Regions from separate parts of the Halobacillus salinarum genome, predicted to be linked through region 2. Evidence: predicted binding sites of a transcription regulator. Region 2 holds the regulator's gene; the other holds the start of a gene.
The links. The regulator CtsR, encoded in region 2, represses protease genes until heat stress. The targets are predictions, from matches to a motif close to ATGGTCAATAAAGGTCAAACA.
Positions count from the first base shown of each region.

Region 1: a site for CtsR is predicted at 4,007-4,027, ahead of clpP (ATP-dependent Clp endopeptidase proteolytic subunit ClpP). Genes of this name have one in related genera too.

Region 1 is NZ_CP095073.1:1,588,240-1,593,476, reverse strand. It holds gene MUN89_RS08070 (phosphoglycerate kinase) at 1-438, opposite strand, end outside; gene gap (type I glyceraldehyde-3-phosphate dehydrogenase) at 608-1,615, opposite strand; partial or broken gene MUN89_RS08060 (sugar-binding transcriptional regulator) at 1,647-2,677, opposite strand; gene MUN89_RS08055 (glutaredoxin family protein) at 2,823-3,056, opposite strand; gene MUN89_RS08050 (hypothetical protein) at 3,110-3,259, opposite strand; tRNA gene MUN89_RS08045 (tRNA-Arg) at 3,750-3,825, opposite strand; gene clpP (ATP-dependent Clp endopeptidase proteolytic subunit ClpP) at 4,083-4,667, shown strand; gene MUN89_RS08035 (HPr family phosphocarrier protein) at 4,761-5,015, opposite strand; gene whiA (DNA-binding protein WhiA) at 5,141-5,237, opposite strand, start outside.
Region 2 is NZ_CP095073.1:225,429-230,665, forward strand. It holds gene clpC (ATP-dependent protease ATP-binding subunit ClpC) at 1-1,905, opposite strand, end outside; gene MUN89_RS01290 (protein-arginine kinase McsB) at 1,924-2,994, opposite strand; gene MUN89_RS01295 (protein-arginine kinase activator protein McsA) at 2,997-3,542, opposite strand; gene MUN89_RS01300 (CtsR family transcriptional regulator) at 3,563-4,027, opposite strand; gene MUN89_RS01305 (MgtC/SapB family protein) at 4,197-4,889, opposite strand; rRNA gene rrf (5S ribosomal RNA) at 4,977-5,090, opposite strand.

The sequences.
Region 1 (5,237 bases), 1.4 Mb from region 2:
AAACGCATCATTAACGTAAAGATCTGCCATATTCGCAAAAGCCTTGGCTAATTCAGGATCATTCTTTTCTTCGCCAGGGTTAAAGCGGACATTTTCAATCAAGAGAATATCGCCGTTTTCCATTTCAGAAATGGCCTTGTTCACTTCGTCTCCGTATACTTCATCTGTTTTTGTTACAAGCTGCCCCAGCAGATCGCTTAAGCGCCTCGCTACTGGATCCAGGCGGAGTTCTTTTACAACTTCGCCTTTAGGACGCCCCAGATGACTTGCGAGAATGACTTTGGCTCCATTTCCTGCGAGATGTTTAATCGTAGGAAGAGCAGCCTTAATCCTTGTATCATCCGTTACTTCGCCATCGCTCATTGGCACGTTAAAATCTACACGGCAAAAAACTGTCTGCCCGTTCACTTCGACATCACGAATGGTCTTCTTATTCATGAATTGACAACCTCCTCAATTTATGATCAGGATGACTCCTACCATTATGTAGGTTTCCACAATCTATTTTAACAGAAACGCTTTTAAGTAGAGAGCGGGAAAACATGGAGAAAGGAGGAGGACCTGAGACCTCCTCCTTTACCTATTGCTTTCTATACTTATTCGTCTATTACAAGCCTTGCTTTTTCAAGAATGCTGCAAGATCAACACAACGATTGGAATAACCAGTTTCGTTGTCGTACCAGGAAACAACTTTAACCATATTGTTTTCAAGGGTAATGGTAGAAAGAGCATCAATGATAGAAGAATTCGTATTTCCGTTATAATCAGAAGAAACTAAAGGCTCGTCGCTGTAGGCAAGAATTCCTTTCAGGCTTCCTTCTGCTTCTGCTTTTAATGCTTCGTTTACTTCATCAGCTGTCACATCTTTGTCAAGCTCAGCCACAAAGTCAACAATTGATACGTTGGCAGTTGGTACTCGCATAGCCATACCGCTTAGCTTTCCTTCAAGTTCAGGAAGAACTTTGGCTACAGCTTGAGCGGCCCCTGTTGTTGTTGGAATAATGTTTTGAGCAGCAGCTCTCGCACGACGGTAATCTTTGTGCGGTAAGTCAAGAATCTGCTGGTCGTTTGTATAAGAGTGCACGGTAGTCATCATGCCGCGTTTCAAACCGAACTTGTCGTTAAGAACTTTTGCATAAGGAGCAAGGCAGTTTGTTGTACAAGATGCGTTAGAAATAACATGGTGACTGTCTTTATCATATTGATCTTCGTTAACGCCCATTACGACCGTAAGATCTTCCTGCTTAGCTGGCGCTGAGATTATTACTTTCTTCGCACCTGCGTCCAAGTGTTTTTTCGCATCTTCACGCTGAGTGAAACGTCCAGTAGATTCGATAACAACTTCTACTCCAAGGTCTCCCCAGCCAAGCTGTGCTGGATCTTTTTCAGATAGAACTTTCACTTCTTTTCCACCGACAACCAGGTTGTCACCATTTACAGTAACTTCCTCATCCAGACGGCCATGAACAGAGTCATGCTGAAGTAAGTGAGCTAACATGTTTGCATCAGTTAAGTCGTTTACTGCGACTACTTCGACCTCATCATTTTTTAAAGCAGCACGGTATACATTACGTCCAATACGTCCGAAACCGTTAATTCCAATTCTTACTGTCATGCTAAATTCCTCCTTGGATTAAATGCAAAATTTATTTAAAGGGAAGATCCCTTATTAACTCTTGGGCAGCGCCCTCATCTGTAATGAGCACGTTGCTTTTTCCAGGCTGGAAATAAGATGCTATGGCCTGGGCTTTAGAACGACCGCCAGCTACGGCAATTACCTGACTGGTGTTTTGCAAGTCCTCTAACTGCAGTCCGACCGTACGCACCTTATAGACAATCTCCCTTGAGAATTAAAATAATAACCAAAGGCCTCCCCTACAGCGCTGCTGTCTTTTATCATCTTCAGCTGATCTGCTGGAGTTCGCCGCCGTTCAGCCATGGTAATGGCATCCCCTACCCCATGTATGACAATATCCGCATTCCGGATAATCTCAAGTACTTCTTTAATCGAGGGTTCTTCGATGATTGTCTGATAGGCTTCTTCGCTTAAAGGGTCAGGTACATAAAGCAAGCGATAGTCACCTCTTGCTTTTTTGGCCATTTCTGCGCAAATCGTGTTCGCCTGATTTTCTACTCTCTCCCCCAGCCCTCCTCGAGCCGGAACGAAAAGGCAATTGTTAGCTTCTTGAAGCGGGGGCATCATTTCCGCTACGGCTGCCATCGTCGTGCCGCCAGTGATGGCAAGCACTTCACCAGGAGTTATCCTTTGTTTCAAATAATCGACACATGCTTTTCCCATCTCTTGTTTTACCCAATGAAGTTCATCACTATCCCCTGGAACGACAACTACGTAGTCTAGGTTTAATTTATCCTTAATTTGCTGCTCTAAAACCTTGACTCCAGTGACTTCTTTAATAAACTCGGCAAGCTGTTCGAGAATGCTTTGGCCTTCAAAGGTTAAGCTCATGCCTATAGATGTGATCTCGACTGCTCCTTGTTTGTTAAGGAAATCCACCTCGGTGCGAACCGTACGTTCAGCCAATTCCATGTTTTCAGAGAGAGTTCTTCGCCCTACGGGCTGCATCAACTGAATATAATGCAGCAGCTGGTAACGCCGCTGGATAACTTCCAGCACATCAGGGAATAACTTTTTTTGAAGGTCGATTAAAGCTCTCATGGAAAAGCCCCTTTAATGGTTAATAGCTGGGATAACATTGTCCCGGCAAGCCGTATTTTGTCCCACTTAGTACAAAAAAATACCCTTTTCACCATTAATAGTACCAGTGACAATAACCAGGCGCAAGCTAAAAACCTTCAATTTTTCATTGTAAACGCTCTCTTAATAACTCCAGAGAAATGGCAGGATACTGGAGTTCTTGATCACCGATGATCACTACTGGAATTTCCAGCATATATTGGTTCAATAAGGCCTCATCATTCTCGATATTTACCTCTTGTACCTTTACATTCTTTTCGAGCTCCAGAATAGATAACAAAGCCCGAACTTCCTCGCAAAGATGGCAGCCTTCTCTACTCATTAAATATACCGTCTGCACGGAATCCCTCCTGCAACCTCTTTTCATTCCATCTTACCAAAAAAAGAGACACGCTAAGAAGCGTGTCCTGTATGATCATAAAAACCGTGGTCAATTTTTAATTTTCGTTTTTGTAAGAACTCTGAGAGTTCCTCACCTGCGTAATTGTCAGGTGTCCTTTTTAATGATTCGTAATTAAATGATAGTTTTTGTTGCTCCTGCATATCAAATACGTGAATTCGCCTATCTTCAGAAATTTTTTCCGTCGACAACATTTTGTAACGGATAATATTTGTCATAATAACCCCATTTCTATTCCAATGAGCAGAAACAGCAGTTTCATCTCTACAAAATCCAGCATAACATAAATAAATAAATTAAAAAACTACATTACCATAACAAAACTATTAAGAAATAGCTTGTATAATAAATGTAGAGTTAATGTGTAATTTATATGTAAGTTATAAGACAGGTAATCAGGTGAGTTCACTCACATCACCAAACGTTATTCTTAAATAATAAACAACTTCTTTAAATTACCATAACATAAATATTACTACTTTTTAAGGGGAACGCTGTCGAATGAAATTTCTCCTTTTAATCTTAGAGGAACAAACCCGCTGTTTTAGAAAAACTCCCAGGGAAAACCTTTTCCATTATTAACAAAAAAAGACTTCTGCAGCTTATTACAGCAACAGAAGTCTTATAGATTAGCGCGCCCGAGAGGATTCGAACCTCCGACTGACGTAGAACCGGAATCTACCGCTCTATCCAACTGAGCTACGGGCGCAAAGCGACATGCAATATTCATTATACGAACAACAATAAAAAAACGCAAGGATTCCTCAGAAAGAATTTATAAATTTTCTTATTTCCTTTTCCTGAGTCTCAGGAAATCATTTTCACACGTTTATTCCATTTTATTTGGGGAAAGATGGTAGAAGAATAAAGAGAGAGAAAGGCATTCATTTTGTTTGACCTTTACTGACCTTAATTGTATGATAAAAACATAATCTTAATGTTCTGATCAAAAAGGAGGAAATTAAATTGAATTTAGTGCCTACAGTTATTGAACAAACGAACCGCGGGGAGCGCGCTTATGACATTTATTCCCGCTTATTAAAAGATCGAATCATCATGCTCGGCAGTGCGATTGACGATAACGTCTCCAATTCTATCGTTGCCCAGCTCTTGTTCTTAGCAGCCGATGATCCTGAGAAAGATATCTCTCTTTACATCAATTCACCAGGCGGATCCATCACATCCGGAATGGCCATTTATGATACGATGCAGTTTATTAAACCAAATGTTTCTACCATCTGCACAGGCATGGCTGCATCTATGGGGGCTTTCCTTCTAAATGCAGGAGAGAAAGGAAAACGATATGCCCTTCCTAATAGTGAAGTCATGATTCACCAGCCATTAGGTGGAACTCAGGGTCAAGCTACAGACATTGAAATTCACGCGAAACGAATTTTGAAAATGCGCGAGAAGTTAAACAAAATTCTTTCTGAACGCACCGGTCAGCCTATTGAAGTCATTGAACGTGACACAGACCGCGATAACTTTATGTCTGCAGAGGAAGCCGTAGAATATGGCTTAATCGATAAGGTTATGGAGAAAACCCAATAAAAATATAGTTATAAAAAGCGTTGCGCTTAACTGCCGCAACGCTTTTTCATTGTTTTTAAAGGACTTTATGTTCGTTATTTCACAAAGAATGCCTCAATTTTTTAAAATAAACGACGTTAATTCCTCTAATGCTTTTTCTTCATCATTTCCATCGGCAATGAGAAGGATTTCTTCTCCGTGTCCAATTGCCAGGCTCATTAATCCCATAATGCTTTTTGCATTTACTCGCTTTTCATCTTTTTCTATAAAAATATCAGCGGAAAATAAATTTGCCTGCTGTACGAATTGAGCAGCCGGCCTTGCTTGCAGTCCCGTATCCAATTCTACCTTAAGCTCGCGTTCGATCAATGTACAATTCTCCTCTCTCCAACGTCATAAAACGTTTCCAAAATTTGTACGAAAAAACGCTCTCGTTTGAAAGCGTTTTAGAATTGATATCATTATAGCATGAATAAGAGAAGAATACATTAGTTTTAACTGTTTTCAATGATTTCTCCTCTACGAACTTTATCAGCAAATTCGTCAATTTTCCTCAAACGATGATTAATGCCGGACTTGCTGATCCTTCCC
Region 2 (5,237 bases):
AATATTAAAGACTTCCGGGTGGGCTTTTTCTACTTCATCCAGTAAGACGACAGAATATGGCTTATTGCGGACTTTCTCCGTCAGCTGGCCGCCTTCATCATAGCCGACATAGCCTGGAGGAGAACCCACGAGACGAGAGGTGCTGTGTTTTTCCATATATTCAGACATGTCGATGCGAATCATAGCATCTTCATCTCCGAACATACTCTCAGCTAAAGCGCGTGCCAATTCCGTCTTACCTACACCAGTTGGTCCAAGGAAGATAAAGGAACCAATCGGACGTTTCGGATCTTTCAAGCCGGCACGGGCACGTCGAATGGCTTTTGAAATGGCTTTGACCGCTTCTTCCTGCCCGATGACCCGGTTGTGAAGCGTATCCTCAAGCTGAAGCAGACGTTCCGTTTCGTCTTTTGTCATTTTTGAAACCGGAACTCCGGTCCACGTAGATACAACTGATGCAATGTCTTCTACGGTAACCTCAGAATCCTCCTGGCCTTGCTTCTCTTTCCACTCGTCTTTCGTTTGGTCAAGTTCATCACGCAAGTGCTGTTCTGTATCTCTTAGAGAAGCAGCTTTTTCAAACTCCTGACTTTGAACAGCCGCATCTTTTTCCTTGCGAACTTCTTCAAGCTTTTGCTCAAGCTCCTTTAAGTTTGGCGGAGCGGTATAAGAACGAAGTCGAACTTTAGACGCTGCTTCGTCGATAAGGTCAATCGCTTTATCTGGAAGGAAGCGGTCCGTGATATAGCGGTCAGAGAACCGTACAGCAGAATCAATGGCATCATCAGTAATAGTTACGCGATGGTGCGCTTCATACCGATCCCTGAGTCCTTGCAGAATCTGGACAGATTCCTCAAGGTTTGGTTCATCAACTTGAATAGGCTGGAAACGACGCTCTAAGGCAGCATCTTTTTCGATATATTTTCGGTATTCATCTAGGGTCGTTGCCCCGATACATTGTAATTCGCCACGTGCAAGAGAAGGCTTGAGAATGTTGGAAGCATCGATAGCGCCTTCTGCTCCGCCGGCTCCAATAAGCGTATGCAATTCATCAATAAATAGAATGATATTGCCGGCCTGACGAATTTCTTCCATTACTTTTTTCAGGCGGTCTTCGAATTCCCCGCGGTACTTCGTACCAGCAACGACTGTTCCCATATCCAGCGTCATCACACGTTTATCCCGCAGAATTTCCGGAACTTCATTATTCATTATCTGCTGCGCTAAGCCTTCAGCAATTGCCGTTTTACCTACACCTGGTTCACCTACGAGAACAGGATTGTTCTTAGTACGCCGGCTTAAAACTTGGATGACACGTTGTATTTCTTTACTTCTGCCAATGACAGGGTCAATGTTTCCTTCTTTGGCAATCGCAGTTAAGTCGCGTGCTAAAGAATCAAGTGTTGGTGTATTAGCGTTTGTAGCTTGGCCACTACCTCCTCCACGGCGGTTTTGCCCACCGGTAGATTCGTTGTTTCCAAGAAGCTGAAGAACCTGCTGACGAGCCTTATTCAGGCTTACACCAAGGTTGTTTAGAACTCTTGCTGCCACGCCTTCACCTTCACGAATTAGCCCGAGAAGAATATGCTCTGTTCCTACGTAAGAATGTCCCAGCTTGCGGGCTTCATCCATGGAAAGTTCGATGACCTTTTTAGCACGTGGGGTATAGTGAATCGTTTGAGACACCTTTTCCCCTTTCCCGATCAACTTTTCAACTTCCTGCTGGATTTTTGAAGACTCTAAGCCCAGCGCTGTTAATGCTTTGGCAGCGATGCCTTCGCCTTCACTTACTAAACCGAGAAGAATATGCTCTGTTCCAATATTGTTATGCCCTAAACGAACAGCCTCTTCTTGTGCTAGTGCGAGTACTTTTTGTGCTCTTTCTGTAAAACGCCCAAACATCATGGAAAATTCCTCCTAGCGTTATTCTTTATTTTCTAAATGAAGTCGTTCTCGAATTAATGATGCTCTCCTGATATCTCTTTCATCAGGGTTAAGAGTAGCTTTTGCATATTGTTGCAAAAATCCTGGCTGAGTTAAAACCATCAGCTCATTTAGTATCGTTTTCGGTATATGATCGATAAAGCCAAGGTCTATGCCTAAGCGTAAGTCGGATAAACATTTTGCTGCTTCTTTAGATTCAATAATGCGGCTGTTTTTTAACACCCCGTAAGAACGGAAGATCCGATCTTCAAGCTGCACAGCCGACCTGTTCATAATCGCCTGCCTTGCCCGTCTTTCCTGATCAATCAATTGTTTTACTACACTGTGTAAATCCTCAACAATATCCTCTTCTGATTTACCCAGTGTAATTTGGTTGGAAATTTGGAAAATGTTGCCAAGAGCTTCGCTTCCTTCTCCATAAATCCCTCGAACGACCAAGCCGAGCTGATTAATCGCCGGTGTCATCCGGTTGATCTGCTGCGTCATTGCTAAAGCAGGTAAATGCATCATTACAGAAGCTCTCATCCCCGTACCTACATTGGTAGGGCAGGCGGTTAAATAACCGCGGTGTTCATCAAATGCATAATCAATCTTTTCTTCCAGCCAGTCATCGAGCTGCGAAGCCTGCTCAAGAGCACGGTCCAGCTGAAATCCTGGGAAGTATAATTGTATGCGGATGTGGTCCTCTTCATTAATCATAATGGAAACTTGTTCGTTTTGAGAAACCATTGCCGCAGAGTGCTTTGAATGATCTGCCAAATGCGGGCTGATTAAATGCTTTTCTACTAAAACCCGCTTTTCAATAGACTGTAGATCGTTCATTTGAACAATTTCAAAATCCTTATAGTCTCGGAAAGACTGATGCTTAAACTCATTTTTAAAAACTTCTAATACTTTTTCTAACGTTTCCTCACCGGCTACAATCGGAAACGGATATTGTGAAAAATTCCTAGCAAACCTTATTCTGCTGCTTAATACAATATCGCTGTCTGGACCATCCTGCTTCATCCAGGGGCTGATTGCTTCGTTCATAAATTGCTGCAAGGACATTTTTATTCACCATCCTCTCCTCGATGAAGCTGGCTATCTAAGGAGCGAATTTTATCTCTGACTTTGGCAGCTTCTTCGAATTCCTCTTGTTCTATTAGCTTTTGCAAAGTGGCTTTAAGATCTTCGGCTTCTTTTTTCAAATGAAGATCACCGCCTTGCCGATGCGGAATTTTACCATCGTGCTGAGTGTTTCCGCTGTGAACTCTTCTAAAGATAGGATTTAATTTATCATCAAAAGTTTTATAGCAGTCAGCACAACCAAATTTACCTAATCTGGCAAATTCTTTGTACGTCAATCCACAGGTAGGGCACTTCAGCTGCTGAGAATGTGAATAGGACTGAGATTTTTGACCACTGATAGGATGAGTACCTTCTGTATTAAAAAGTCCAGATAAAAGATCGTTTAATGTAAAAGCTTCTTCACCATAGTTCATATATCCTTTTTCTTTTGCACATTGTTCACAGACATGGACTTCAGTTTTTTGACCATTAATAACCTGAGTTAAATGAACCGTAGCAGGACGTTGGTTACATTCTTGGCATTCCATACCATTCTCTCCCTCCTGGATTAGCTTTTATATTTTAACGTGAGAAGCATGGCTGTCATGATTCTTGAGCGGACTTCATCTCTTAAAGGAAGAGGAAAAGCTAAAACTTCACGATCCAGAACACTCAACATTAAGTTGGCTTCTCGTGTCGTAATGATGTTGTCTTCCAGTAATCTTTCCACAATATCTACGGAAGCAGATTGGGTAGCTCTCGGCTGAATAATTTCAATAATATCATCGATTAATTGAGCCTCGGTGCGGTGTTGAATCCGTGTAATACGGATATATCCACCGCCTCCCCGTTTACTTTCTACTATATATCCTTTTTCCACAGTAAACCTTGTTTTAATCACATAATTAATTTGAGAAGGCACACATTGAAAATGGTCGGCAATTTCACTACGTTTAATTTCAATGGTCTTTTCCTGGTCTTTATCAAGAATATTTTTTAGATATTCTTCAATGATGTCGGAAATATTCCGCATCTTCCCCTCCCCCTCTTTTGACTTTGACTATCTTTGACCTTAATTTCATTATACTCAATTTTTTCTTATTCGCAACTAAAATGTTTTAAGTACATCACTCATCTTTCCCTTAATTTCTTTTTCTTAAAACATAGAAAAAGACTACACAAAAATTCTTGTGCAGTCCTCTTTAGGAGCGGTGTTTCACGCTAACAACATGATCGATTTGTGATAATTGGTCAACAAGGAGATGATCATTAAATTCTTGATGCTTCTCTAATTCAATCACAATCCTGCGGTTTCCATCCTGCTCCTGCTGGATTTCGACTCTCCGGGTACTTAATTGATAATGGTCGAATATAGATAGTAATTCATTAATTTGTATAGAACGTTCACCAATGACGAGAAAATGATTTTTCATATGATTACCAAAATATTGTTTTTCAAGCTTGTTAAGGAATATCAAACTAAGCAGCACAAGAACGGTAGTTAATACCGCTAAACCATACATCCCTGCGCCAACTACTAAACCAATGCCAGCCATAGTCCAAATTGAAGCAGCCGTAGTTAAACCGCGGATTGTACTCCCGTGGACAATAATTGAACCCGCACCGAGAAAACCGATGCCGCTGATCACATAAGATGGGATGCGTGCAGGGTCAAACCTTACATTGTCGTACTCTTCAATGAAATCTTGAAAACCATATAAAGATAACAGCATCATAAGACACGCGCCTACACCTACCATAATATGAGTTCTGAATCCCGCGGAATGGTTTTTTAATTCCCTTTCAAAACCAATCAGCCCTGAAAGGACTAATGCAACGAGAAGACGACTCAAAAAAATTGTTACATGTTCATTTATCATCTCTGTCCACTCCATTACGATTTCCTCCCTATTTATCACTTTATGCAGCGAATAGTTTCCTATACAAAAAAACCAGAAGCAATAGCTTCTGGTTGTTATTTGACGTGGCAGCGTCCTACTCTCACGGGGATCGACCCGACTACCATCGGCGCTGAAGAGCTTAACTGCTGTGTTCGGCATGGGAACAGGTGTGACCTCTTCGCCGTTACTACCACATCATTTGGATTGTTGAGGTGAACCCTCAAAACTGGATAAGTGCACATTCAAACGAACGTCATGGTTGTATGTCTAGCTGCAGCTCCTAGATCCTCGTGATCGAAGCGATCTCTCATCCAGGCTGAAAAACCCCAGCCTTCCTGCGAG